2 regions of the Aquaspirillum soli genome follow, and region 2 is predicted to be linked to the other one. Evidence: predicted binding sites of a transcription regulator. Region 2 holds the regulator's gene; the other holds the start of a gene.
What was found. Region 2 encodes sigma-54, which starts transcription at its own class of promoters, with help from an activator protein. Its sites were predicted from a motif close to CTGGCACGCTTCATGCTT; they were not measured.

Region 1 (14,721 bases), on a different contig from region 2:
TGTTACACACTGCTTCTTTTTCTAAAACCTTTGCCAGCGGTCATCGGGTCGGTTGGTTAGCGACGGGGCGCTTTCATCATGCAATTTGTGCCTTGAAACACAGTTCAACGCTCGGCTCGCCCCTGCCCAGCCAACACGCTCTAGCCACTTTTTTAGCTGAAGACCAAGCTGAACCGCATTTAAGCCGCCTGCGCCCGCTGTTACAACAACGGATTCAGCTGATGCGGGACACCGCTTTAGCGGTTTTCCCAACAGGGACACACATTGAGACACCAGCAGGCGGCTATTTTTTATGGGTGAAACTCCCGAGTGAGCTCGATCCGATGGCGGTGTTGCCCTTGGCACTGCGACAGGGGATTCACTTTGCGCCGGGTAGCTTGTGCCAACCGCATCAAGCCCCCCATTATCTACGACTCAATGCCAGTGCTTATTTGCCTGCTCAAGCCGCGTATCTCACCCAACTCGGTTCACTGTTACAACATTCGCTCAATCCGTAAAGAAACGCGAATGTTCAATCCGTTGCTGACCGGTTTGTGATTCGGTCAACACCCACTCAATTTCATGCCCCCCTGCAGTGACAGCTTCATCCATCGGTAAGGTCAAACTCAATGACAGTTCGGTGCGCGACAGAGGCGGCACTGTCACCAGATATGGTTGTGCCGGCAGGGTCAGTTGTGGCAGACCACGCGCTTCAAGTTGGAATTGCACCGGCTGTTCTCGCCCATTGCTCAGACGCAAGACATAATCGTTTTGCCATTCCCCCTCGCTGGTTTGCCGCACCAGTTGTTGCCGATCGCGCAAGACATCCATTTTAAAAGGAATATGATTTGCCAAACCCCACCCCATCGCCGCGATCACCAACAACAACCCTGCGCTATACAACACCGTTTTGAAACGCCATAACGGCATTTTTTCTGCATCAGCAGGGGCATAACGAATTAAACCGCGTGGTTTATGGATTTTATCCATCACCTGATCACAGGCATCAATACAGGCGGCACAGCTGGTGCATTCGTACTGCAAGCCATGACGAATATCAATCCCTGTCGGACACACTTGGACACAGATACCGCAATCGACACAATCGCCTGTTGCCCCATCTTGCCCTCGGCGGGGTTCACCGCGAGGCGCATCATAGGCCACCACCCAAGTATGACGGTCAAACATCACCCCCTGAAATCTTGCATACGGGCACATGTGTTTACACACCGCCTCACGCAGACGATCAGCCAAGATAAAAGTAAAAGCGGCGTAAGATAACAACCAAAAGACTTCCCAATAGCCTATTTCCAGTGTCAACAGCTGTGACCACAAAGTGCGTGCCGGTGAAAACCACGCAACAAAGGTAAAACCAGTCCACAAACAGAAGGCGATAGCCAAGCCATAACGGGCCGATTTGCGGAGGATTTTTTCAAGATGCCACGGTTGTTGTGCCAATTTACGGCGGGCAACATGGTCGCCCTCACACAATCGCTCAATCCATAACATGATTTGTGAATAAACCGTTTGCGGACAGCTATAACCACACCACACTCGCCCAACAATGGTTGTCCACAAAAACAAAGCAAAAGCACAGGCCATCAACAGCGCAGCGAGATAGATGAAATCCTGTGGCCAAAACACCCACGGCCCAATTAACAATCGACTGTGTTCGATATCAAACCAAATGGCCTGCCGCCCTTGCCAATTTACCCACGGCATCACAAAGAAAAATAATTGTGTCAGCAACACCATGCCGACACGCCAATAGTTAAAGCGGCCATGCACAAGACGGGGATAAAACGTCATGGTCTGTTGTTTTGCTGTCATTGCCTACACTCACTCAGGAATGAAAGTCAGCATCGTAGACAGCGACTGACTGAGAAAATAGTCACAGCAATGCACCAACTTAGGTACACAGCAAAACCAAAAACAAAATAAAAAAAGAAATTTTTTGCAAAAACTCCACTTATAGCAAAATATTGACAAAATTTTATGCCATATTAAAATGCCGACACGCTAAAAGCACTATTTTAGTGCAAACCTCTTTCCCATCGCCAAGGTGTGTTATGCGATTAAGCCATCTCAAAATCCATGTCCAGCTGTTCCTTCTCACTGTTTCAATGATCGTTGTGCTGTTAATTGTTGGTGTACAGTCCTTTATTGCCTCTAACGATAGCCTAACCCGCGCCAAAGACATCTACGACAATCGGCTTATTGCCATCATCCAGCTAGGTGAAGTCGAAAACGCCATTAGCCAAAACCGGATGCAAATGATGTTAGGGACGTTTGCCAGCACCTCACTCGGTGATATTCCTCCTAACGCAGCTCAACGCGATCAATACTTCAATGCTATTGCTGCAACACGCGCCAAACGCGATCAACAATGGCAAGCCTATATGACTACTTATCTGACCGATAACGAAAAAAAATTAGCAGAAGTTGCCGCCACCGCCATGCGGCAATACGATCAAATGGCCGACCGCTATATCGCCTTGATTCGTGCAGATCAATTAGGTGATGCCGAACGCTTCCGTCTGAAAGAACTCACCCCACAAGGACGGAGCATGAATGAGGCCCTGAGCGCGCTCATTGCCTATCAAAAAGACACGGCTGAACGCGATTACCTCAGCAATCAAGCCGAAACGGAACGGGAGAAATGGATTAACTTAGTGTTAATTGTGTTGGGTGTGGTGGGTAGTCTGGGTTTGGCGTGGATTATTGGCCGCAGTGTGACACGCCCGCTTGCCGAAACGGTCAAAATTGCCCAAGCGATTGCCAATAAACAACTCGACATCTCGGTGCCACGCGGTGGTGATAATGAAGTGGGTCAGCTGTTAGCCGCCTGTCGCCAGATGCGCGATGCCTTAAACGAAACACTTTTATTAGTTCATCGCAACTCTTCAGAAGTCACCTCAGCCGCAATGCAGCTACGCGAAAATGCCGGTCATATCCGTCATGCGTCGCAGCAACAAAGCGAAGCCGCCAGTGCTATGGCTGCTGCTGTCGAAGAATTGACCACCAGCATCGACCAAGTCTCACATCGCACCCAAGCGGTACAAAACGATGTTGACCATGCTCATGAACAATCGATCTCGGGCAAAAAGATTGTCAGCCATACCGCAGAAGAAATGCGCAAAATTGCGGATAAAGTCCGCGCTTCGGCTCAGATGACACGCCAACTGGGAGAGCGTTCGCAGGCCATCGACAGTATTGTCGCGGTGATTCGTGATATTGCGGAACAGACTAATTTATTGGCGCTGAATGCAGCGATTGAAGCCGCCCGCGCCGGTGAACAAGGGCGCGGCTTTGCCGTAGTGGCCGATGAAGTGCGGAAATTGGCCGAACGAACCGCACAATCTACCCAACAAATTGGTGAAATGATTGGCGCCATCCGCAACGAAATTGAAATTGTGGTACAGGATATGCAAGAAGGGGAAACCCACATGCAAGGCGGAGTGGAGTTGGCTGAAAAAGCACAACAGGCGATTGATGCCATCACGCAAAGCACCGCCAGCATTCACCACGCTGTGAATGATATTTCCCACGCTTTACAAGAACAAACCACCGCCAGTATGGATGTGTCGCGTAATGTTGAGCATGTGGCGCAAATGTCGGAGGAAAACAGCAGCGCCGTAGGCCAAACCGCCGACTCTGCACAACATTTACAACATCTTTCGCAACAATTAGATGACGTGGTCAAGCAATTTAATTTGCGCGGATCGAACTAAAAAGTCATAACATATTTATTTACAGACACTTATACAACCCTATTTCCGTCGCGGGAATAGGGTTTTTTGTCGAAAACAACAAAATTAGAAATTAACGTTTGATGAAATGTAATCGCATAACATATAATCATATTCTCGATTTTTTCAGAAACGGAGTGGGGTATGTCTGGTGTGCGAGTACGTTCCATTTTTCTAGCATTGATAGTGTTCTCATCACTTTTGTTATCGTTGACATTGTTATCGCTCACCAAGCTTTCGACAGCCTCAGATGACCTTGCCGATGCCAATGCCAAACGCTATCAGTCTTATTTGTTGGCCGATATGCTGCGGCAAAGCTCGGATGACCTCACTCGTTTAGCGCGAACGTATGTGTTGACCGGCGAGAGCCGCTATGAACAACAATACTGGGATATTTTGGCAATTCGGAATGGCGAGAAACCGATGCCACAAGCGTATGAACGGATTTATTGGGATTTTGTCGCAGCCGGAGAAACCCAACCGCGCCCCAACGGACGGCAAGTACCCTTACTGGATTTGATGAAGGAAGCCGGTTTTTCTGAAGCAGAATTCGCCAAGCTGAACGAAGCCAAAGCCAATTCTGATGGACTGGTGAAAACAGAAACCATCGCCATGAATGCGATGAAGGGGAAATTTGAAGATGGCCAAGGGGGGTTTACTCGCACCGCCGATCCCGACCCAGTGCTGGCACAACGTCTGATGCACGATGCGGCCTATCACCGCGAAAAAGCCAAAATCATGAAGCCGGTGGATGAGTTTTTTGTTTTGCTCGACCAACGCACCCAAGGCGCGGTTGACCAAGCTGTTGCAGCAAAACAAACCGCAGAATGGTGGGTATGGACAGCGCTGGCCATCAATTTAATTGGTTTGGCTTTGGGTCTGTTGTATAGCTATCGCGTCTTACTGAATGTATTGGGCGGTGAACCGGCGGCGGTGTTAGAGGTGGTCAAACAAATTGCCGCCGGTAATTTACGCACCCCTGCCACTGCTGCCAAGAAAGACAGCCTGTTACACCACGTCCATCAGATGCAACATGCGTTGCGGCAAACCGTCAATCTGATTCAAAACAAGGCGCAAGAAGTGGATAGCGCCAGCAATGAGTTATCGTCCGTCACCGAACAAATCGGTACTGCGGCACAACAACAATCCCAATCCGCCGCCAGCATGGCCGCTTCGATGGAAGAGCTGAGTTCGAGTATTGAGCATGTTTCAGAACAAACGGACAGTGTCAGTGAGCGTTCTTTACACACCACAGAGCAAATTAACCAAGCGATTGAAGTGATTTTGCGTTTAGATCAAGAGATCAACAAAATTGCCAGTTTGGCTAGTGAATCGAATCAAACTGTCTCGCAGCTTGATGCCATGTCAGCACAGATTGCTTCTGTGGTCAGCATTATCCGTGACATCGCTGACCAAACCAATTTATTGGCGCTGAACGCGGCGATTGAAGCAGCACGGGCCGGTGAACAAGGGCGGGGGTTTGCTGTCGTAGCGGATGAAGTGCGGAAATTGGCCGAACGCACTGCCACAGCGACATTTGATATTCAAAACATGATTCAAAAAGTTACGAACTGCACCGCCCAAGCCAATCAATTAACGCAATCGCAATCAGCACAGGTGCATGTTGGCAGTCAGTTGGCACAAAGCGCTAAAGAGGTGATTGATGGGGTAACGAAAGAATCCAGCCACACCGTGCAATCGGTGCAACAGCTCAATCATTCATTCCGCGAACAATCCACTGTCAGCCATCAACTGGCACACCAAGTGGAACATATTGCCCAAATGAGTGAAGAGACGCATGCAGCGGTTAACCAAATCGCCCAAGCGGCAAGACGTTTGCGAGGCTTAGCGCATGATATGCACCATTCGTCTATGCAATTCCAAACTTAACCCCACATCGGCATAGACAGCACCACAAAAACAGAGAACAATCCCGTGTTATAAAAAATCCAACTACACTAAAGCATGGCTATTTTATGCCTTTGTGTAGAATGTTCAGTGGAACAAGGATCGTCATGGCTTCTGACACGGGATCTCCTTCAATTTGGGCAGCGGACGACACGCTCTCTTATGCATTGTTGTCCGTGCTTGTTTTTATCAGTTATTTCGTTGCGGCCAAAGCAGGGTTGGCAATGGCGTTTGTCCACGGCAATGTGTCTGCTGTCTGGCCGCCGTCTGGCATCGCTGTTGCTGCCTTGTTGTTATATGGTTGGAAAATCCTGCCGGTTCTCACCCTTGCCAATTTCCTCGTTACGCTCACCACCCCCACCCCATTTTGGATTTCACTCGGCATCGCCACCGGCAATACAGTTGAATATGCCTTGGCTTATCTGTTGCTGCATGTGTTGTGCCCTCAAAAAGATCATGGCCAATTCAATTCATTGCGCACTGTGTTGTGCCTATTGCCCTGTGCCATCTTTGCCCCAGCGCCAGCGGCCTTATTGGGTGCTTTAAGTTTGTGTTATGGCGCAATAGCTGGATGGAATTTGTATTGGGATATTGTGTTGACTTGGTGGTTAGGTGATGCGGTCGGTATGCTGTTGATTGCTCCAAGCTGTATCTTAGGATTTTCTTTGCTGGCCTATCTGCGTGGTTTATCAAAAGAAAAAGCCATCGAATTTTTTGCGCTGACACTCAGTGCCGTTTTTACGGCTTGGATCTTATTCGGCAATTTGTTTGCCTTTCCAGCCGGCACCCGTTCTGCTGCCTATGTGTTATTTCCTTTTATTATGTGGGGTGCGCTGCGTTTTCATCTGTTCGGTGCACTCAATGCTGCCTTAGCCATCTCGATTCCAGCCGTGATTGGCACTGCCCACGGTGTCGGTATTTTTAGTAGTGACAGCCAAACCGAAAGTTTATTACAGCTACAAGCTTTTATCGCTGTCTTAACCATGACGGGAATGATAGTAGCCAGTGCGCTGTATGAGCGGCAACAATCTGCCCGCTATGCTATTCAAACCGAGCGCCGGATTCGACAGCAAAATGCTGAACTACAGCGCTTAGCCGAAGTGTCAGCACATCATTTACAAGAACCTGTGCGCCGCCAAATTTCGTATGCCCAGCTTTTGGCTTATGCCATCGAGCACATGCCACCGCATAGCGACATTAACAAGGCCGACTTATTATTACCGATGCAGTTTATTGAGCAAGGCGCGACGCGTCAAAGAGCGTTATTGCATGATATTGAGCGCTTTCTTGCCGCAGGGACGGCCCTTGCCCCAGCACAGCCACAAGAAACACAACAGATACTCGAACAACTGCGCCAGCGGTTACACAGTATTTGCCAAGCCAAACAAGCCTGTCTTGAATTTGACCATTTACCACCGGTGTTAATTGATAAAAATCGATTGGAAGAGGTGTTTCACGAACTGATTAGCAACGCACTGCAACACGCCCACCCAACATCCGGCAAACTGTTACTCATCACGGTGTCAGCTCGTCAGGCGGGGCAGCGGGTATATTTTCGAGTGGAAGACAATGGCCAAGGCATTGCTCCGGCCTATCGCGCTAAAATTTTTGCCGTATTTGAAACAGTGAATCCACACACCACCGGCACCGGCATTGGCCTTGCCATTGTGCGGCGGATTGTCGAAAGTGTGGATGGACATATCAGCTGCCACAGTACCCCCACCGGCGGCTGCCGTTTTAGTTTTGACCTACCAGCCGCCTCGGTGCCATCAAGACATTAAATGATGCGGCAGACGGAAAAAGGCGATTGCTTGCCGCAGTTGATTGGCTAAGGATTCGAGTTGTTCTGCTGCCACTGCATTATGTTGCGTCGAGGCGTTGGTCTGCTCGGCCATGCTGGCGATGTAACCAACGTGGTTGGCAATTTCAGTGGCTGTGCTAACTTGTTCGCGTGTCATCACCGCCACATCGCGCACCTTATTGAGCGAATCGAGAGCTTGGCGGTGAATTTCGACCAACATCGCCGAGGCCGATTGTGCCCGCGCCAACCCTTTTTCCACTTGCGGATTCACTGCCGCCATTGCTTCAACTGCAGAATGGGTTTCGAATTGAATGGTCTCAATCATTCGGCCAATTTCCGTCGTCGCCGATGCGGTACGCTCAGCCAATTTCCGCACTTCATCCGCCACCACGGCAAAACCACGCCCTTGTTCACCAGCGCGAGCAGCTTCAATCGCCGCATTCAGGGCCAATAAATTGGTTTGGTCAGCAATCTCTTTAATCACATTAGCAATTCCGCCAATGTCTTGTGAGTGCTGGAACAAAGTTTGAATTTGTTGTGTTGATTGGCTCACGGTTTGAGAGATTAAATCCATCTCAACAGCCGTTTCTCTCACCAGTTTTTCACCATCTTCTGCTAATTTGGCCGTTTGCTGTGAGTTTTCTTCAGTATAACCAACGGTTTGCGATACTTCGCTAATACTGGTTTTTAGCTGTTCGAGCGAAGCAGCCGAGGCCGCCGTCGCTTGGGCCTGATGATAGGATGCGGAGCCAATTTCACGCGCTGCAGTCGCAACCTCTTTGGCACCACCGGATAAAGACCCTGCCATCTGGGTGATTTGTTGAAAAACATGGCCAAGTTTTTGTTGCATTGTGGCCATCGCGGCCAGCAAATTTTCAGTCGTCGAAGCGGAAACGGATAGCGGTTGTGTTAAATCACCGTGAGCAATACGGGTGGCTGTCGCTGTGGCATGGCTGGGCTCACCCCCCAGCGGTTTTAACACCAAACGACTGAGTAACACCATCAGCAAACCGATAATCACCACACAAGCAACCACCCCAGCCAAAGTAATCATCAACGCACGTTGTCGCACCATGTCAACCGCCTCGGCTCGAGGATAGGCAGCCAACACCGAAAATCCCCACTTATCGAACTGATAGCGCGAGATGTCCCAACCGGTGTTCTCTTTCAACAACGTTTGGACTTGCTCATCACTGACATGACCAGAGCGAAATCTGACTTTGCTTTGATAATCCAAAATCGCCATAAAGCCGGTATTCAACAAGCGGCTTTTATCCACCACTTCTTGTACGGCTGCCATGTCGATTTTGTAACCGACATACCAAATCCCAATTACCTGACCTTGGTTATCACGAATCGGCTCATAGCCGGTTAAGAAAGGGTTACCAAGAATATCAACGAGACCATAAAAGGCCTGCCCTTGCCGAATGGCAGCAATCGCCTTGCCTTTTGGGTCGAGAATCGTCCCGATAGCACGCTCGTTGTCTTTTTTAACATTGGTGGCAATACGAACGAACTCATCACCGTTTTTCACAAACAATGTGGCGGTCCCCCCGGCAATTTTGGTCACACCATCGACCAAGGCATAGTGTGCCGCTTGTGGCTGTGTACCAAATAGCAAATTGGGAACGGTTTTATCTTTGATGGGTACGCTATCACCAAGCGATGCCGGCCCGAGTGCTTCACCTCGTTCAATCAACAATCGCATGGCACTTTTCACCTGCTCACTGACTAAAGCATCAGTGACGGTCAGCACTTGCCGAGTCGTGTCGAGTTGTTGTTTGGCTTTCGCTGCAATCTCATGCTCAATTTGTTGAGTTTCAATCATGGAAAACAACACCGTGCCACTGAACACGGTCAATAAAATCAGTGCCGAGACATACAGCGCAAAGCGTTTGCGTAGGGTCATGTTAAATCCTGTCAAACAGAAACCAGCCAAAACAACTTATAAGAACATAAATTGTTTACGATTTGATGCGAAAAACCAGCATATTGCGCAGTTTTGCGGAATCTATCGCACACTTTGCATTTCTTATTTGATATGAATCAGAAATAACCCGCAATGAGAGGATAAAAAATAGGCCATCTGTTTAACAGATAGCCTATTTTATTAAAATAGTTTTTTATTTGTACTAATTGTTAACGTGGCCAGACGGACTTTAGATGAGGATTAGGACGTTCAGCATCTTGCAATGGATAGGGGTCAGCAACATAGCCGGGGCCTTTCATCACCAACACAATAAACGCACCCAAGGCCACGGTAAACAATACCGTCCAATACAAAATCAGCAGGCTAATCAAGAAAATATCAGTCGAAATCAGCGCTTGTTCACCCGACAGCGGCCATGACCAGCCATACCACAACCGCATCAACACCGCTGGCAATAGAAAAGCAGCACTGCCACCCAGTGTTAATTTGGGCATCGCCCGTAAGACTTCGCGCTCAATACCCGAGGGCGAGGGAGGAAACTGCGGTAGCCGATTAAATAATCCAGACATGGTCTTTCCCCTGCAGTTTTGTGGCTTTCAATAGACGCATAGTAGAAATAATCATCACTATTTGTCAATAACAAATCATGGACAAAAAATTTTGCAAAATTGACTAAATCAAAACCGCAAATTAACTTTCCAGCCGTTACATTTAATGGAAACTTACTTTGCTATTTTTTCACCATGTAAATAACATTACCTCAATAAAACAACAGATTAAACGAACCAATCAGCTGGCACAGGTTTTGATTGTCCAAGCGACTCTGTAACAAACGAAGGGGCGAGCATGGCAGCGCCACGCATTGTGGTTTTGGGCTTGGGCAATTTATTGTGGGCGGATGAGGGGTTTGGGGTGCGGTTGGCAGAACAACTGTACGCCAACTATGAATGGCCAGCCCAAGTTGACATCATTGATGGGGGCACACAAGGCTTGTTATTGCTGCCATACGTCGAAGAAGCCGACTGTTTATTGATTTTAGACGCGATTGATTTTGGCCTACCGCCGGCCACCTTACAGGTCTTCCATAATCAGGCCGTCCCAGCTTATTTGACTGCCAAAAAAATGAGTTTGCATCAAACCGGTTTTTCTGAGGTATTGGCACTTGCCGAATTGAAAGGCAGTTTACCAGCAGAAATTACCTTATTAGGGATGCAGCCAGAGATCTTGGAAGATTACGGTGGCAGCCTGTCGCCTTCGGTGCGGGCCTTGTTACCACAGGCCTTAACACAAGCACTGACTATTTTAGGCAATTGGGGTATCGAGATTCGTCCCTGTGCACAACCACAGGCACGCCTGAACGATGCCAGCCTTGAATTAAACCGCTATGAACAAGAACGTCCCTCGGCAGAACAAGCCTGTCGGGTGGGTGATGCGCGGGTATTAGAGCGGGGTTAGAACAAGATGTGCATGGGTATTCCAATGCAAGTCGTGGCGGTGAACGCGGGATTGGCCTTGTGTCAACGCGAAGACCAGAGCCAGCATCAAATTGATTTAAGTCTTGTTGGCCAAGTTGAGGTCGGAGATTGGGTATTGGTCTTTACCGGCGCGGCGATGGAAGTGATCAGTCCAGAACGAGCACAACAGATTCAACAAGCCTTGTCGGGTTTAGCCGCCTTATTACGCGGTGAGGCTTTACCAGATGAGGCGTTTGCTGATTTATGCCACCGCGAGCCACAGCTCCCGCCACACTTACAACGACAATAAGGAATATAAACAGCATGGCAATAGATGAAAGCATGATGGCCACGCGCTGGCAGGGCTTAGGTTATCAGGCCCTAACCACTACCACATTAGATCAAATCGTGGCTGAACAAGTGCAGGGTATCTGGCTGATTTTGACCACCGACCCTAAACAGGTGCCAGAGGTTTTTGACTATGCAGTGATTTTGCCCGAAGTGTGGAAACACTTAGGCCATCCCGACGCGCCAATCTATTGGGCGACCCCGAATGACAGCCGCAGCATTGCCCAACGCTATGGTGTATTGAAATTTCCGGCGTTGCTGCGGTTGCGGCCAGAGGGCTATGTTGGTGCGTTAATCAGTGTGTTGGATTGGCCGGAAATGGTAGAACGGGTGGCCTATTTAGCACAGGCGCCCGTGTCACGTCCGCCCAGTATCGGCATTGCCGTCCGCGCCAACCACGGGAGCTGCCAAGCATGATGCAATTTCAAGGTATCCCACTGGTCACGCTCGGCCCAGGGTCGCAGCCGGTGGAAGAGGATTTGCACTATATGGCGCTACCGCGCGAGGTAGATAGCTTTGCCATGCCATATTTGCCGACTGCAGAAGAAACCACTGAACTGTCGGCGGCAAAAGCTGTTTTGGCCTCGCTGATCGAGCAGATGGCAGACGGCAAAGCAACAGCTTATGCGACGGTTGACCATTTAGATGCTGCCAACCGTACTTTATTGGCACAGGTATTAGGGGAAGGCGAGGTCAGCGCGCGCGTGAAATACCTAAATGGCCACGAACTGTGTATTCAAGAATCGGTATTCGCTGGCATCTGGCGGGTGTTGCAATACGATAGCGCAGGGCAGTTGCTTGCTGATTGGGTAGAAGCCAGCGATATCCCCTGTGCGGTCTGGCAACAAGCGGCTGCTTTTGCCAACACAACCTTCACTCCGCTTGCCATCGGTGAAGCCTGTTTGATGAATGCGCCAGCGGTGATTCATGAATTGGCACAACGCGTTGTTAGCTATCGCTCAGCTGAAGACGATCATGTCATCAATTTGAGTTTATTACCGATGACGCCAGAAGACATGGCCTATATCGACGCTCATCTTGGCGGTGGGAATAGCGGTGTATTTTCGCGTGGTTATGGAAAATGCCGTGTGATGAGCACCCAGCTACAGCATGTTTGGCGAGTGCAATACTTCAACGGAATGAATCAAGTTTTATTGGACACGATTGAAATATGTCGTATTCCAGATGTGGTATTAGCAGCGGAAGAAGATCGACAAGACGCTAAACAGCGCTTGCAAGAGGCTTTAGCGTGGCTCAACGGGGTGGCACATGACTGAACAATTTGAAGGCAGTTATCTTGGTCGTGATGAACGACTCGACCCACACAGTCGTTTAGAGTGCAAAATCTGCTGGTGGATCTATGACCCTGCCGAAGGCGATGCAGTGTGGCAAATTCCAGCGGGCACCCCTTTTTACAATCTTCCCCCGCACTGGCAATGTCCGGTGTGTGATGGTGATAAATCACAGTTTATGGTGTTGGCGTGAGTGTAGAGATACGAGTCCTAGAACGGGTGTTTGTGGGGATTCAACACACAAGGATGCAAGGGCTAGACGAATTGCTCAATCCGCTGTTGCAGGTTGAAGCGGTGGGTTTTCGATATTGGCAAGGTTGGCGGGTGGGGGTGTTGATTACGCCGTGGTTTATGAACTTGATGATTTTACCGGATAGCCGGCCTTTGCCGGCACGCGGCGAAGGAGAGACGGCGTATGTATTGGAATTACCAGAAGGCGCAATAGCGTTTCTGTTTGGCCATGAACGCGAGTTGGGAGATTACCTGATGTGCTCGCTGTTTTCTCCGGTGAAAGAGTTTGCCGATCAACAAACCGCACGCCTTGCGGCACAAGAAGTATTGAAATTGTTATTCACTGATCAACCCGCAGAGCCGGTGCCGGATTTAAGCCGGCGGCGGTTTTTTGGTTTGCGGGGGTAGCCATTGTGCCAAATCTCCATCGGCTTGAGGTTCACTGCATCGACAAGGCCTATTTCACACAATGGCATCGCCTAGACATCGAGCGCAGTTTTATTGGTCAACACAAAAAAGACGTGCTTAACCAAATTCCGCATTGGTTTGGTGTGTGTAAAAACGCACAGACTTGGGCGGCGCGGTTAGCGTTGGGCGAGGTGGCGGCGGACAGTCCACCGCCGGCAGCGTTGGGTTATGAATTGGCATGGGAAACCCTGCGGCGGTGGTTGTTAAATTGGTGTGAGGTGGTTGAGGACGGCAAAAGCGCGGTGGGGGTGCAAAAGCTGGGTCGGGCGCAAAGCGTGGCGGATTTGATTGTTCTGACGGAAGAAGAGGTATTGCAAGACAAGTTGGCCAATGCCTTGGGGCGTGATGTAGCGGGGTGGGAGGCATGGGCGGCGGCTGGACAAAGTGCATTAGCGAGGGCCTTGGGCTGGTGGTTGGGACAAAGGGGAGAAACGGGTGTTGTGCTTTGTGATTGGCGTGAGGCGGCGCCGTTTTACCCACTTTCTGATGCTTGGCGTGGTGGGGTGTTGTCGTACCAAGGGCCGGCGGTGGAGGTATCGGCGCTTGCTCGCTACCAAACCCAATTACAACCGTGGCTTGTGGCGGGGAAATACAGCGCGGCGCGGTTGTTAGCGCGAATCATGCGCTTGTTGGCGGTGTTGGCTGGAGAGGGGGTGTATTGCAAGGTGGTGGGTGGGGCACACCAACAGCTTGCTTTGGTGGAAACGGCGCGAGGGCCGTTATTGCACTATGCCGCGCTGTCGCCAGAGGGCTGGGTGCAGTCTTATCACATTGTCCCGCCGACACTTTGGCACAGCCATCGTACAGGGGCGATTTCGCAGGCGGTGGCGGGGGGAGATCGCCAATGGGCAGGGCAGCGGGTGTTGCTAATCGATCCCTGTGTTGAGTATGTATTTTGTGGTTTTGATGAGGGCAATCATGCATGAGATGTCGTTAGCCGAGGGGGTGTTGACGCTGTTAGAGACACAGGCACAACAACAAAACTTCAAGCGGGTGAAGCAGGTGTGGTTGCGGATTGGGGCGTTGGCGGGGGTGGAGGTGTCGTCGCTGACTTTTTGTTTGGATGTGGTGTTACAGGGCAGCCTTGCTGATGGGGCGGTGGTGCATGTGTTACACGAGGCGGGCCGAGGGTGGTGTTTGCCGTGTGGTGAGGCGGTGACGGTGGCGAATCGGTTTGATGCGTGTCCGAAGTGTGGTGGGTATCAGATTCAGATTACCGGCGGTGATGAGATGCAGGTGGTGGAATTGGAAGTGGATTAGCCGTGGTGGGTGTGGCGGTTGGATGTGGATAGCACAAGGGATAAGAACGCGATGTGTACGATCTGTGGTTGTGGGCCGGATGAGGTCAAGATTGAAAAAGTTGGGGTGAGATATCCGTATGCCGGTCGGCGGGTGAAGCAAGTCGAGGCGGTGTTGCCGGCGGTATCAGAAAACGGGGGGGTGTGCGTTCATGGGTATGGAGAAGGAGAGGCGGGGGGGTCGGTGGTGGGGTTGAGCCAATCGAGGATGGTTCGGTTGGAGCAATCGTTGTTGGCAAAAAATCAGGAGTATGCAGACCGCA
Region 2 (14,721 bases):
CTGAAAGCCATCGTTTTTTCTCTCATCGCCTTTCTCTCTGTTTGGCTTGGCCTGACTGCCATGGTGCATTGGCAATTTAATGCCGAACAAGTACGACAAGATATCGAGTCAGCACTGTCTGATCGCGAACGCAGTATTAGCGTACAAGGCAAAATCAGTGCTCAAGCTTGGCCACGGCCGGGTGTGTATATCGAGAAAGTGTTTATTAGCGAAGCGAATAGCCCAGATCGATTCGCCAGCTTATCAGATATTGAATTGGGGTTTGATTGGTGGGCCTTGTTATTAAGCGGTGAAAAAGTCGTCACCCATCTTGCTGCCCGCGATATCGAAGCCAATCTCTACCGCAATGATACAGGTCGTTTGAATATTGCTGACTTGCTGCAAACAGCCAGCCAAAGTGATGTGAAAATTGACTTAGATGATGTTGAGCTACGCGATATGACCTTACATATCAGCGATGCCAACCAGCCCTATCGCCTCCGCCTTGAACAAACTCGCTTTAGCCTAAACGGTTTACATCAACAAGCAGAACTCAATGTTGAAGCTATTGTTCACGAAGGTGAACGAGCCTTGAGCTTGCAATTAAGAGGGCCGGTGGTGGTTGAGGGCGAGCAACTCACAACCTCTGGCATGACCTTGCTATTAAATGGCGAAGCCGCCGGTGTGCGCGGTCTACACTTTGAAGCCAGCGGCGCAGCACGCTTTAATGTCGCCAGCAGCCGCCTCGAAGCGCAAATGCTGCATGTTGATTTACGCGCAACGGAGCCTTTGCTTAACTTCACCGCTGATATTCCCAGTTTAACCAGCATGGCACAGCGGCTAGAAGCCCCACGGATGATGGTGGAGGGGCAACTCAACCTGCCCGGTTCGCGCTATGCCTTTGATGGCGAGATTCAAGCGGTGTCGGTGGGCAGTGATGATGGGCGCGCACGGCGGATTGAAGGCCGTTTAGAATGGCGCTTTGGTCAACATCGCTTAAATGCGGCGATAGATACCCCGCTGCATTTTAATGCTATCGATGATATTCACCTCGCCCCACTTCGTTTGTCTACCCGCCTCAATTCACCTCACCTACCACGGCGTGAAATGCGCTCAGCGTTGATCGGGGAAATGCGTGTTGACCTTAAAAACCATCTGCTCAGTGGAACTTTTGACGGCACATTAGACGGCGAGAAATTGCGGATTCAAGGCAAACAGCAAGGGTTTAGCGAACCCAAACACAATCTCTCGCTCTCATTAGCTCGCCTCGACCTCAACCGCTACCTTCCCCGCGCCCAAGCTCAACAGGCAAAAGCCTTATTAGATTCGAAGCAAAAACTTGGCTTAGATTGGCTTGGCCCTTTGGCAGTAGAAGGTGATTTTGAAATTGGCGAGTTGTCTGCAGGCCGTTTTGCCATGCACAACGTCGGTTTCCATCTCAGTGCTAAACCAGACCGCCTCGCCCTCGAAGGCCTCAAAGCCGACATCTACGAAGGGCAATTGTCTGGCTCGTTCCAAATGGAAAATCCCGAACAACCGATTATTCGGATTGACCAACGCCTCAGTCGCATGAATCTCCATCCCTTGTTAAAAGATGTCTTCGATTTTGGTCGCTTAGAAGGTTTTGGTGATGGGCGGGTACAAATTCGAGCACAGGGAAAAAGCTTTGATGAACTGCGTAAAACCCTGAATGGTTCGTTGGCACTGAGTCTGAATAAAGGAGCCCTGACGGGCATTGATTTGGTCGCCGCTTTGCGTAATCTGCCAGCAGAATTGGAAAGTTGGTCATTACGCCCAATGACCCCAGACGGCAGTAAAAAAACCGAGTTCCAACGGCTAAATGCCAGCTTCCGCTTTGATAATGGCATCGCACGCAATCAAGACCTGCGCTTAAATTCAAGCTTATTGAATTTATCGGGCAGTGGTAAATTTGATTTGGTAGATAACATTATCGACTATGCCCTCGAAGCCAGCGTCAACCCCACCGCTATTGCCTCAGTCAAAACGCTCTCAGTTCCGTTAAAAATCACTGGCGCGATTGCAACGCCCACCTATGCTTTGGATTTCAACCGCTTGGTGAAAGAAAAGAAAACCGAAACGGAAAAACAAGAAGCGCTCAAAGAACAACTCACCCAACCACTACGGGCATTAGGCCGGTAACACCCTTTCTGCACCAAAAAAACAAAAACCCGCTAAAAGCCGCAGTCAACAGTGTTTAGCGGGTTTTTGAATTCTCCGTTCTTAAACTTTCAAAAAGCGGTAACCAGAATATGCCGATATGGTGCGCTTTTGAGAAATTCCGAAAAATCAGCCGGTGACTGCTGCATGACAGTAATCGCGTTCGCAAGCCAGCGCTTGCGCTCATCGACAAGGTTGGAATCCCTGTTGAGACCTAGCATGTCACGAGTCTGGGTAACAGCGTGGTGGCGTTGACGAGTTAGATCGGGTAATGGCTCGATTGTCCCATCAGTGGAAAGCGCCCATTCAGCATTACAACCGAGGCTGGGCTCAATAGGTAACAGGCCATTTTTCTTTTTTTGCCCGCAGGTTTTCTGGTTGATACAGCTGTGGGCATAGTTGTGGTACTCGAAACATAGGTCTGGCCTAGCATTCACACCTGCTTTGGGTTTGATGTGGTCAATCTGGCCTTCGGTCGGCTGTAGCAACTTTTCGCAATAGGCACACAACCCACCCTGATCGACATTCAAGTCAGCTTTTACCGCTTGTTTGACGGGTCTGAAAGCAGGACTGTCAAAGTCAGCAGCGCCTAGCACGGGATGGGTGGCGACAAAATCCGTCAGCGTCGGCGTTGGTGTGCTACGGTGTTGCAGTTCAACCATGCTCAGCCGCCTTATTCGACTTGCGTGCTGCAAGAAAACGCCAAGTCACCAAGTCACTTTCGTGGAATTGGTAGCCAACCTTTTCCAGTACACCACGCAGTTGCTGTGCGTCAGCACCATCTTCCCTACCTGCTCGCACCAATTGCTCGTAACGACGGATGTCATCCTGCAGAGGCAACTCGGGCTCTCGGTGCGTCCCCATGACTTTGGCTAGAGCATCACCAGACTCGTGTGCCAGAGGGCTGAAATCCGGCGTTTTAGCTTCGAAGCCAGTTTCTGTGGGTTGGAGAATCCGGATATTGTCGCGGCTGACCGTGGTGAGTACCTGAGGGCTGTGAGTAGTGACAATGAACTGCATCATCGGAAACGCACGGGTAAGATTTTGCAGTACCACTTGCTGCCATTCCGGATGCAAATGCATATCCACTTCATCAATCAACACAATGCCCGGCGTCTGTACGGCTGCTTGTGCACCCAACTGTCCATTCAGCTTGGTAGCACGAAACGCAATATCTGCCACCATACCAATCATATTGCGAATACCGTCACTGAGTAGCCCAACAGGCAGTTCACCATGTTGCTCGTGATGTGCGACTAATGTATCGAGTTTGAAGCTGTATTCGAGGTTTTTCCAAGCGGCAGGTTTTAGACAAGTATCAACAGCTGATATCACCGAAGCGATATAGCCAGCAAATTCTTCATACGCTGCCGTGTGAGCTTGTTCTTTCAGTTGCAAATCTTTGGCGTTGAGATTCCAGTATCGAAACCAAGCAGCGAAAGTTTTATAACTGGATGCTGGGTCAAGGCAGTCAACATAGCCAATGGTGCGCGAGGTTCTCTCAAGTTTATTGTTGACGGTAAGTTTTTTTTGCTGCCACAGGCGCCCTGTGCCGTAGTACGCAATCAGAGGCAACAACACATCATTGCCTCGTGTACGCACTGCCTCTTGCATACGCTTACCGTAGTCGATGAGCGCTTTGGCATCCTTAATGGTGGTTTTAGCTTTGGTGGGACTGGTGAGTGCACGCCGCCATGTCGAAGAGACATGATTATCGCCCTGTCTATCAGGAATAAAACCGATAGCCTCCAAGGAAACACCCTTGGGTGCGTATTCCATTTCGTTGGTCGCAGTTTGCCGAATTTGAGTCAAGCGGATATCACTGGATTCGAAATGCTTGCCGACTGCCTCATCAAATGCGCCAATATAGGGACCAAAAGCAACGGCAATAGCATCAAGAATCGACGTTTTCCCTGCTCCATTGGCAGCAACCAGTACCGTCAACTGGGGGTGAAATTCAATGTCAATCGATTCGAAACAACGGTAATCGCGCAGTCTCAATTTCTGGAGATTCAGATAGGGCATAGCGCCTCCGCACGTTTAGGAACAAGGCTGACAAAAAACAATCACACCTCCCTCTACCCCTCCAACAACAACGCTTCAGCAGCGGCGAGTTGGTCGGGGGGGCCGAGGAGGACGACGACATCATCGGCTTGCAGCTCAAAATCAGCTGGGGGGTGGTTATAACGCTGCTGTCGCCGTTTCACGGTTCTGATTTCAACATCAAGACCAGATTGATATAAGGTTTGTAATGTCTTTCCGACAGCAGACGCAGCCGGCGTGAGCAAAATCGCGCCTAAACGCGGTTGCTTATTGTCGTCTAACGCCAAACTGTCATCCGTCACCCCCCGGAAAAAGCCACGGAACAAGTTATAACGCTCTTCGCGCACACTACGAATTCGCCGCAATACCCGATTTAATGGCACACCCATTGCCATCAGTGCTTGAGAGCCCAGCATCAAGCTCCCCTCCATCACCTCAGCCACCACCTCATCAGCCCCCGCTTGGCGCAAGACATCCATATCGCTATCGTCAATCGTCCTCACCACCACCGGCAAATCGGGCCGTACGGCTTGCACCACATTCAGAATCCGAATACTAGAGTGAGTATCGGCATACGTAATCACTAACACCTTGGCACGCATCAAACCCGCTGCCAACAACACCTCTTTCTTCGCCGCATCACCAAACACCACCGCATCACCAGCAGCAGCCGCTTCTTTCACCCGACTGGGATCTAAATCCAATGCAAAAAAAGGAATGTCCTCACGCTCTAAAAAACGGGCCAAGGCTTGGCCACTGCGACCATAGCCGCAAATGATGACATGCTCATCACGCATCATGCTCGACACCAAAATATGGTGTAGATCGGCTGCCTGCATCACCCAATCACTGCGAATAAGACGACGCACAATTCGGTCAGATTGTTGAATTAAAAATGGGGAAGCCAACATCGACAAAGTCACCGCAGCAATCGCAGCCTGTTCAATTTCACGGGGCAATAGACTCAGGTTACCGGCCAAAGCCAACAACACAAAACCGAACTCGCCACCTTGCGCCAAGGCCAAGGCGGTGCGAAGGGTGTCACCGGCTTTGTAACGTGCCATCCGTCCAATGATATAGACCAGCAGTGCCTTACCAGGAATCAGCCACAACAACAAAGCAGCCACCCACCAAAACTGATCTAACAACACCGACAGCTCAAGGCGCATACCGATGGTGATAAAGAAAAAACCTAATAAAATGTCACGAAAGGGTTTGATGTCTTCTTCAACTTGATAACGGTATTCCGTCTCGGCAATCAACATCCCTGCCACAAACGCACCTAAGGCCAGCGATAACCCAGACAACTCGGTCAACCACGCTATGCCTAACGTCACTAACAACACGTTGATCATGAACAATTCGCTGGAGCGTTGTCGCGCCACCATGTGAAACCAAGGCCGTACTACGCGCTGCCCCACTGCAAATAACAGCGCCATCACCACCATCACTTTTAACAGCGCCAGCCCCAAATCCATCCACAGGGTTTCACTGTTACCAGCAAAGGCAGGTAGCAAAATCAACAGCGGCACCACCGCTAAATCCTGAAACAACAGCACACCAATCGACATCTGGCCATGTGGGGCATTTAATTCCAGTCGTTCGGTGAGCAATTTCGACACAATCGCCGTTGACGACAGCGCAGCAACTGCACCCAAAGCAAATCCGGTCAAAGGAGAAAAGCCCAACAACCATGCAAGGGCCAATGTGGCAAATAAAGTCACCCCAACTTGGGCAATGCCTAAACCAAATACCAAATGCCGCATCGCACGCAGCTTGGGCAAACTGAATTCTAGCCCGATGGTAAACATCAAAAAGACAATACCAATTTCGCCCAGAAATTCGGTATCAGCCCCCTCGTCAATCAACCGCAAGCCACCGGGCCCTACAATCAAGCCAACCAACAGATAGCCCAACATCGCAGGGATCCGTATGGCACGGCAAACTGTAATCACCAATACTGCCGCTAAGAGCGTGATGACAACTGGAGCAAGAGAATGCATGAAGTAACAACCAATAGAGAAAAGAGAAAGAATGGCGCAAATTATACTGGGAATGCACAGAAACGATGCCCGTGCCAACCACGGCGATGCGATTAAAATTGCTATAATGGGCCGCGTGACAGCCTATTCCTTTTACAGACAGCGACTTTTGCATGACTGACTTCGATTCTTTGGCCCAACACCGACTCCATCTTGCACAAGAGGTATTACATACCGAGGCCGACGCCATTCGCGTGCTGGCACAACGCCTAGACCACACTTTTTTAGCGGCAATCGAAGCCATCTTACATTGTCAAGGTCGCGTGATTGTGACGGGAATGGGGAAATCGGGTCATATTGCACGCAAAATTGCTGCTACCCTTGCCTCAACTGGCACACCAGCCTTTTTTATTCACCCTGCTGAAGCAGCACACGGCGATTTGGGGATGATTACAGATGGCGATGTGGTATTGGCCTTGTCTAATTCGGGTGAATCAGAAGAAATTGTCGCCCTTCTCCCCAGCTTACGCCGTAAGAACATCACCTTATTGGCAATGACCGGCCGCCCGCAATCCACACTGGCTAAAGAAGCTGACTATCATCTGAACGCAGCGGTAGATCGCGAGGCCTGTCCACATAACCTTGCCCCCACCACCAGCACCACCGCCGCCTTAGCCTTCGGTGATGCCATCGCCATGGTATTGCTCGATGCACGCGGTTTCCAGCCAGAAGATTTTGCGCTATCCCATCCCGGCGGCAGTTTGGGCCGGCGTTTATTGGTGCATGTCTCAGACATCATGCATCAGGCTGATGCGCTGCCAGTGGTAACACCAGACACGCTGTTACGCGATGCGTTAATGGAAATTAGCCGCAAAGGGTTGGGTATGACAGCGGTGGCCGATCAGCAAGGCATATTATTGGGGGTTTTCACTGATGGGGATTTACGCCGCGCCCTCGACCGCCATGCTGATGTACACGCTACCTTGGTCGGCGAGTTGATGACCACCCGTCCACGCACGATTGCCCCCCACCGTCTGGCCGCTGAAGCGGTACAACTGATGCAAACCCATAAAATATTCAGCCTCTTGGTGTGTGATGAACAACAACGTTTGTTGGGCGCGCTCACCATGCACGATTTATTGCGTGCTGGCATTGTGTAATAAAGACATTTTTTGTTGTGATTGGATAAGCAATGCAATCTGTATACACCTTAGCACGCGATATTAAATTGCTAATTCTTGATGTCGATGGCGTGCTAACCGATGGCTCGATTTATTTCACGCCACAAGGCGAAGAAATCAAAGCCTTTAATACACTGGATGGTCACGGCCTAAAAATGTTGAAAGACAGCGGGGTTGAGTTGGCAATTATCAGTGGCCGCAGCGCGCCCTGTGTTGAACATCGTGCCCGTAATCTTGGCATCACCCATCTCTATCTCGGTTATGACAGCAAACGCAGTGCTTTTGCCGATCTACTCGCACAGACAGGGTTAAACGCAGAACAATGTGCGTATATCGGCGATGATGTGATTGATCTACCCGTGATGCGACAAGTGAAATTGGCCGTTGCCGTACCACATTCGCCGAATATCGTCCGCAGCCATGCTCACTATGTGACGGGTGCGGCCGGTGGACGGGGTGCGGTGCGTGAGCTGTGCGAGTTGATTATGCAAGCGCAAGGTACGCTCGACCACGCACTCGCCCCCTATTTGGCCTAAATCATGTTACAAGCCTCGCCGCGTCTTTTTCCTTTGTTGTTGGTTGCCCTACTCGCCGCCATCACCTTTGGCTTAGAAAGCTTGATTGGATGGTTGGCGATCAGCCCACCGCCAAACAGTCCCAACACCGAGGCATATCGGATTGAAGACTTTCGCGCCAGTGAATTTGGCATAGATGGACAGTTGATCCAACGCTTAGATGGCAAGGCAATATGGCAATTTCCACAACAAAATGTCGTTTACTTCACTGCGCCACACTATCGCCGCTTTGAACAGGGTAAATTGATCGGTGAATTAACCGCACAACAAGCGCAGTATCACACTGAACAAAAAACTGCTGAATTTAGGGGGGCTACGCGTCTTGTGCGCCATGCCCACGCCGGTCGTCCCGAGGCAATCTTAGAAACCCAAGCGTTAGAAGTCGATGTTGAAAAACGGGTCGCCCGTTCCAAACAGCAGTCGGTGTTCCGTCAAGCTGGCTCAACTGTCGAATCCGCTGGTTTTATCTACCATGATGCCACAGGACAAGTCAGCCTTTCTTCACGTCCCCAATCGCGGGTAAAGATCATCCATGAACCGAAACCTTCCCCTTAAACTCGGCCAACTGCTTTGTCTGGCGGCCTGTTTCACCAGTGCGGCAGCATGGGCAGAAAAGGCTGACCGCACGCAACCGATTACCATCGAAGCCGATAGCGCCAATTTAGATCAACAAAAAGGTCAAATGGTGTATGAAGGCAATGTGATTTTGACGCAGGGCAGTCTTTTACTCAAAGCCAGCAAAATCGTGGCAACGGATAAAGGCAATGGTCAACAACAAGCCACTGCCGTCGGTAGCCCTGCTTATTTTAAGCAACGCCTAGATGCCAAAGACGGGCAGGCAGCAGAATGGGTTGAGGGCCAAGCCAAACGGATCGATTACGACAGCAGCAGCGAAGAGGTGCGCCTCGTCGAACAAGCCCGTATTAAGCGTGGCCAAGACAGCGCCGTCGGCCATAGCATCACCTATCACGGCAAAACCGAAGTCTTTCAGGTCAATGGCGGTGGCAAAAATGGCCGCGTTACCGTGATCTTGCAGCCAAAGAGTAAGCCATGACCCCTCAGAGTGTGCTTTCTGTGCGCCACCTACGCAAAACATATAAAAAGCGAACGGTGGTGCAGGATGTATCTTTAGACATCAAAAGTGGTGAGGTAGTTGGCTTGCTGGGCCCCAATGGGGCTGGAAAAACCACCAGTTTTTATATGATTGTCGGTTTGGTGGCGGCGGATGCCGGACATATTTTCTTAGATGATCGCGACATCAGCACCTTGGCCATGCACCAACGCGCCCGTCTTGGCCTTGGTTATTTGCCACAAGAGGCCTCGATTTTTCGCAAAATGACCGTCGAAGAGAATATCTTGGCGATTTTGCAAATTGCCGGCGGCCACCACAAAGACAATCATGCCCAGCTCGATTTACTGATGGAAGATCTCAACATCAGCCATCTGCGTGAACACAGTGCGCTGTCTTTATCTGGCGGCGAACGGCGACGGGTTGAAATTGCGCGTGTCCTCGCGACACGACCACGCTTTATTTTGTTGGATGAACCGTTTGCTGGGGTCGATCCGATTGCGGTGATTGATATTCAAAAAATCATCAGCTATCTCAAAAGCCGTGGCATTGGTGTCCTGATCACCGATCACAATGTACGCGAGACACTGCGAATCTGTGATCACGCCTACATCATCAGCAATGGCAGCGTTTTAGCCGCCGGCTTACCGCAACAGCTCGTTGATAATGAAGAAGTCCGCCGTGTCTATCTAGGCGAGCATTTCCACCTCTAGGAATCTGGCCCTTGATGAAGCAAAGTTTACAACTCAAACTCAGCCAACAACTGACGCTCACCCCACAGTTACAACAGTCTATTCGTCTGTTACAGCTGTCAACGGTTGAGTTACAACAAGAAATCGAGCAGTTCTTGTTACAAAACCCGATGTTGGAACGAGTTGATGAGTATGAAGCCCCGAGCGACATCGAACCGGCACACCCACCACACGACGCTGTCAACGAACCCTCAGACACCAATCACGACAGTCCCAAAGAAGATCTGAGCGAGACACATCTCGAATTGGATTATGGGGGGGACTGGGGTAACAGCAGTGGTTTACCTCGTGATGAAGATGAAGACTTCGACCCTCATGGCCGATTGTGTCACGAGCCAACTTTACGCGAACATCTGTTAAGCCAATTAGCCGAGCATGTCTTAAGCGCACGCGACCGCGCCATTGTCACCTTGCTCATTGAAGCCTTAAATGAACAAGGCTATTTAGAAGACAGTCTAGACCACCTCGCTGCCGAGTTGTCAGAAGAACTCGCCACCGAAGCGGATGAACTACTGGGTGAGTTACAAGTTGGGCTGTCTCTGTTGCAACAATTTGAACCAGCGGGGGTTGGCGCACGCAATTTGCATGAATCAATGCGTTTACAGTTGCAAGCACAGCCCCATTCAGCGATTCGTAATTTAGCTCTTGAAATCAGCCAACAACATCTCAATCTGTTAGCTAACAGGGATTTTTCCCGCCTGCGCAAGCTCACCGGACAAGATGACCACGCCCTGAAAGCCGCGCAGCAGCTCATTGCCAGTTTGAATCCTTACCCTGCCGCGGGTTTTGGTGGAGAAGAAACGCGTTATGTTGCTGCTGATATTGTGGTTCAAAAACAAGGCGCAGCATGGGTCGCACGTCTTAATTCAGCCGCGATGCCACGCTTGCGCGTCAACAGCCTCTACGCCAATCTCCTCAAACAACAACGCGAAAGTGGAAATGCCCTAAATGGCCAGCTACAAGAAGCACGCTGGCTGGTGCGTAATATCCGCCAACGTTTTGACACCATTCTCCGCGTGGCAGAAGCCATTGTGATCCGGCAACAAGCTTTTTTTGAACATGGCGAAGAAGCGATGTTGCCCTTGGTGCTACGAGAAATTGCCGAAGAACTCGGCTTGCACGAATCAACAATTTCTCGCGTAACCTCACAAAAGTTTTTATTGTGTCCGCGTGGACTCTTTGAATTGAAATACTTTTTTGGTAGTGGCCTTGAAACAGACAGTGGAGAGAGTTGCTCTGCCACGGCGATCAAGGCAAGATTAAAGAAACTGATACAGGCAGAAGACCCGAAAAAGCCGCTGTCAGATAATACACTGGCCGAGTTACTGTCTCGTGAAGGGATACAAGTTGCGCGGCGTACGGTGGCAAAATATCGTGAGGCCTTGCATTTACCACCAGCCAACCAACGTAAAGCACTCTAGTGTGCGGTATACCCAAGGTTTATATTGATTTGGTAAAGGAAGTCTCGGCTTCCAATGGCTCGCAACCATTACTGCGCTACCCGTGGCAAGTCCGTTCGGTAACGATGGCGCTGTGTCTGGAAGGGTTCCAGACGCAGTCGGGAAAGTCAGGCCTGCTACGCTGCTTATAGCAACAGGAACAAAACATTGCGTACAGCCACGCATTTTTTGGAAAGCAAAAGGACATGAACCTTAACATCAGCGGCAACCATCTTGAGGTCACTCCCGCCCTGCGCGACTACATCGTGTCCAAACTCGACCGTATCACTCGTCACGTTGATAACGTGATCGCGGTGAACGTGATTCTGTCGGTGGAGAAATTGGATCAGAAAGTCGGTGCAAGCTTGCACTTGAAAGGGAAAGATATCCATGTCGAAGCCACCCACAGCGATATGTACGCTGCCATTGATGCGATGGCGGACAAACTTGATCGCCAAGTGTTGAAACACAAAGAAAAAATCACCGAGCACCATGCCGAGCGGCCAGTGATGGATTCCTCTGTGTAAGCCCTGATTTAACGGTCAATTCTTAGGTGCCGGTCTAGTCTGCCGCACCATGACAAGCGGGAACTCTGAGTTCCCGCTTTGCCTATGCGCTGCCAATCCCTGAAAACCGGCGTACAATCCAGCAGTTTTTCTGATTCGGATGTTCGTAATGAGCCTTATCGCCAAGATTCTGCCAAGCGACCACATCGTGCTTGACCTTGATGTGGCAAGCAAAAAGCGGGTTTTTGAGCAAGTGGGAATTCTGTTTGAAAATAGCCACGGCATTGCCCGTAGCGAGGTTTTTGACAGCCTCTTTGCTCGCGAAAAACTCGGCTCAACCGGTTTAGGACAAGGTGTAGCTATTCCACATGGCCGCGCCAAGGGATTGAAAGAAGCCGCCGGCGCTTTCGTGCGTTTGAAAACGCCTATCCCATTCGATGCTCCTGATGGCAAACCGGTGCAAAACTTATTTGTTTTGTTAGTACCGGAACAAGCCACTGACTTACATCTGCAAGTCCTCTCCGAATTAGCCCAACTGTTTAGCAGTCGCCAGCTACGTGAGGCACTGTTGGCAGCGGACTCTCCCACTACGGCTTATCAGCTCCTCACAGAACGACGTTAACCATGCCCAGTATTACCGTTCGCAAGCTATACCAAGATAACTGTCAAAAACTGAATTTGGCTTGGGTTGCTGGTGCCTCGGGAACTGACAACCGAATTAGCAATGATGAACAGCGGCCAACCCTTGCTCTAGTTGGACATATCAATCTCATCCACCCCAATCGAATCCAAGTTTTTGGGGTTGCTGAAATTGATTACCTCAACCGGCTCTCGGCCGACGATGCCCGTCAAATGCTCGACCAACTGTTTTCGCTCAGTATGGCAGCGGTGATTGTCGCAAATGGTGAACCTGTTCCATCACAACTACGGCAATATTGCGAACGCTATCGGGTGCCATTATTGGCCTCAACCCAGCCCTCGCCTTATCTGATGGATGTGATGCGGATTTATCTGGCGCGCATCTTGGCAGTTTCGACAACCTTGCATGGCGTTTTCCTCGATGTATTGGAAATTGGGGTGTTGATTACTGGTGATAGCGCGATGGGGAAAAGCGAGCTGGCACTGGAACTGATTTCACGTGGACATGGTCTAGTTGCTGATGATGCCGTAGAACTGTATCGGATTGGCCCTGAAACTCTCGAAGCCCGCTGTCCAGATATGTTAAAAGATTTTCTGGAAGTCCGAGGCTTGGGGATTTTAAATATCCGCTCGGTGTTTGGTGAAACGGCTGTACGCCCGAAAAAAGCGCTCAAGCTGATTATTCATTTGGTGAAGGCGAATGACCAAGTGATGCAAGGTCTCGACCGCCTGAACATTCAATCAGAGACGCAAGATATTCTTGGCGTGAAAGTGCGGCGAGTCACTATCCCCGTGGCAGCCGGGCGCAACCTTGCTGTGCTCGTCGAAGCCGCCGTCCGCAACTATATTTTGCAGTTGCGTGGCATCGATAGCACCCGAGATTTTATTGATCGGCAAACCCGTATGATGCGTGAACAAGACTATGCAGCTGATTCTGATTAGCGGTTTATCTGGTGCAGGTAAGTCGGTTGCCCTGCACATGCTGGAAGACCTTGGCTATTACTGTGTGGATAACCTTCCCACCGGCTTCTTAGCACGCATTATCCTGTTATATCAAAAATACAATTATCAACGGATTGCCATTAGCGTTGATACCCGCAGCGCCCCGATGCTATCGCAGCTGCCGGCGGCCATGAGCAGTTTGCGTAAGCATGGCTTTGATGTGCGTCTATTATTTTTAGATGCACAAGACGCCACCCTGATTCGACGTTATTCCGAAACCCGCCGCCGCCATCCGCTGTCACAACAAGGTTTAACCATCCCCGAATGTATCGCTAAAGAACGCGATATGTTGGGCGACTTACATTCACTAGGACACCGGATTGATACCAGCGCCTTAAGCGCCAATCAGCTGCGAAGCTGGGTGCGACAATTTGCCGATGCCGATACCGCACCACTGACCTTGTTATTTCAATCATTCGGCTTCAAACACGGTGTGCCGCTTGATGCAGATTTTGTGTTTGATGTCCGCTGTTTACCAAATCCCTACTACGATCTTACCCTGCGGCCTTTAACGGGCCAAGATGCCCCTGTCGCGGCATTCCTTGAACAGCAGGCGACAGTGGAGCAGATGTACCAAGACATTCACCAATTTGTGTCACGCTGGCTACCACAGTTTAATCAGGATAATCGCAGTTATCTTACGATCTCGATTGGCTGTACTGGCGGACAACATCGTTCTGTTTATTTAGCAGAACGGCTGAGTCGCACTTTTCCAAATGAACAGGTTTTACTGCGCCATCGGCAATTACCACCCGCGCAAGCATGAAACACCCCCTCGGTTTGGGTGATGTGTTGTGCATCCTTTTCTTTGGTGCCGTGGTATTGGCCCTATTCAATTGGAGTTGGCAACATGCCCCCGCCCAAGAAGCCATCGTCCGTGTTGGTGGTAAAATTGAACATCGGCTGTCTCTGCGTCTAAACCAAACGGTGACGGTCAAAGGTGCCCTAGGCCCGACAGAAATCGAAATTCGCCAAGGTCAAATTCGTATCAGCCGCGACCCAAGCCCACGTCAATACTGTGTCCAGCAAGGTTGGTTGCAACGCGCGGGACAAACCGCGATTTGTTTACCGAATCAGGTCAGTATCGAACTGCCAACAGCGACACATTCCCATGACAGTCTCAGTTTTTAGTCTCGCACCAAGCCAACAAGATCAGTACATTGCGCGTTTGGCCTGTTTAGGGATTGTGTTGAGTGTGGTTGAGGCTTATTTCCCTTCCCCGTTGCCGGGGGTCAAACCCGGGTTAGCCAATCTGGTCACTTTACTTGCTTTACAAAAATTAGGCTGGCGGGCAGCCGTAGCCGTGAATTTAATTCGGGTGGTGGCCAGTGCTTTATGGTTGGGGAGTTTATTTACCCCCGGCTTCTTCTTAGCGT

Region 1: the regulator sigma-54 is predicted to act here: its motif matches at 10,161-10,178, upstream of hybD (HyaD/HybD family hydrogenase maturation endopeptidase).

Annotation. Positions count from the first base shown of each region.
Region 1 is NZ_BAAGTM010000002.1:370,039-384,759, forward strand. It holds gene ACYVJG_RS03705 (aminotransferase-like domain-containing protein) at 1-497, shown strand, start outside; gene ccoG (cytochrome c oxidase accessory protein CcoG) at 487-1,809, opposite strand; gene ACYVJG_RS03715 (methyl-accepting chemotaxis protein) at 2,049-3,710, shown strand; gene ACYVJG_RS03720 (methyl-accepting chemotaxis protein) at 3,915-5,618, shown strand; gene ACYVJG_RS03725 (MASE1 domain-containing protein) at 5,744-7,417, shown strand; gene ACYVJG_RS03730 (methyl-accepting chemotaxis protein) at 7,406-9,346, opposite strand; gene ACYVJG_RS03735 (hypothetical protein) at 9,577-9,936, opposite strand; gene hybD (HyaD/HybD family hydrogenase maturation endopeptidase) at 10,214-10,822, shown strand; gene ACYVJG_RS03745 (HypC/HybG/HupF family hydrogenase formation chaperone) at 10,835-11,131, shown strand; gene ACYVJG_RS03750 (thioredoxin domain-containing protein) at 11,146-11,586, shown strand; gene ACYVJG_RS03755 (hydrogenase expression/formation protein) at 11,583-12,446, shown strand; gene ACYVJG_RS03760 (rubredoxin) at 12,439-12,654, shown strand; gene hybE ([NiFe]-hydrogenase assembly chaperone HybE) at 12,651-13,100, shown strand; gene ACYVJG_RS03770 (hypothetical protein) at 13,106-14,086, shown strand; gene hypA (hydrogenase maturation nickel metallochaperone HypA) at 14,079-14,420, shown strand; gene hypB (hydrogenase nickel incorporation protein HypB) at 14,472-14,721, shown strand, end outside.
Region 2 is NZ_BAAGTM010000019.1:20,753-35,473, forward strand. It holds gene ACYVJG_RS11845 (AsmA family protein) at 1-2,139, shown strand, start outside; gene ACYVJG_RS11850 (retron system putative HNH endonuclease) at 2,229-2,819, opposite strand; gene ACYVJG_RS11855 (AAA family ATPase) at 2,812-4,182, opposite strand; gene ACYVJG_RS11860 (cation:proton antiporter domain-containing protein) at 4,236-6,203, opposite strand; gene ACYVJG_RS11865 (KpsF/GutQ family sugar-phosphate isomerase) at 6,356-7,342, shown strand; gene kdsC (3-deoxy-manno-octulosonate-8-phosphatase KdsC) at 7,375-7,899, shown strand; gene lptC (LPS export ABC transporter periplasmic protein LptC) at 7,903-8,493, shown strand; gene lptA (lipopolysaccharide transport periplasmic protein LptA) at 8,471-8,992, shown strand; gene lptB (LPS export ABC transporter ATP-binding protein) at 8,989-9,720, shown strand; gene ACYVJG_RS11890 (RNA polymerase factor sigma-54) at 9,735-11,180, shown strand; gene hpf (ribosome hibernation-promoting factor, HPF/YfiA family) at 11,405-11,725, shown strand; gene ptsN (PTS IIA-like nitrogen regulatory protein PtsN) at 11,874-12,326, shown strand; gene hprK (HPr(Ser) kinase/phosphatase) at 12,329-13,285, shown strand; gene rapZ (RNase adapter RapZ) at 13,266-14,111, shown strand; gene ACYVJG_RS11915 (NusG domain II-containing protein) at 14,108-14,476, shown strand; gene ACYVJG_RS11920 (Gx transporter family protein) at 14,457-14,721, shown strand, end outside.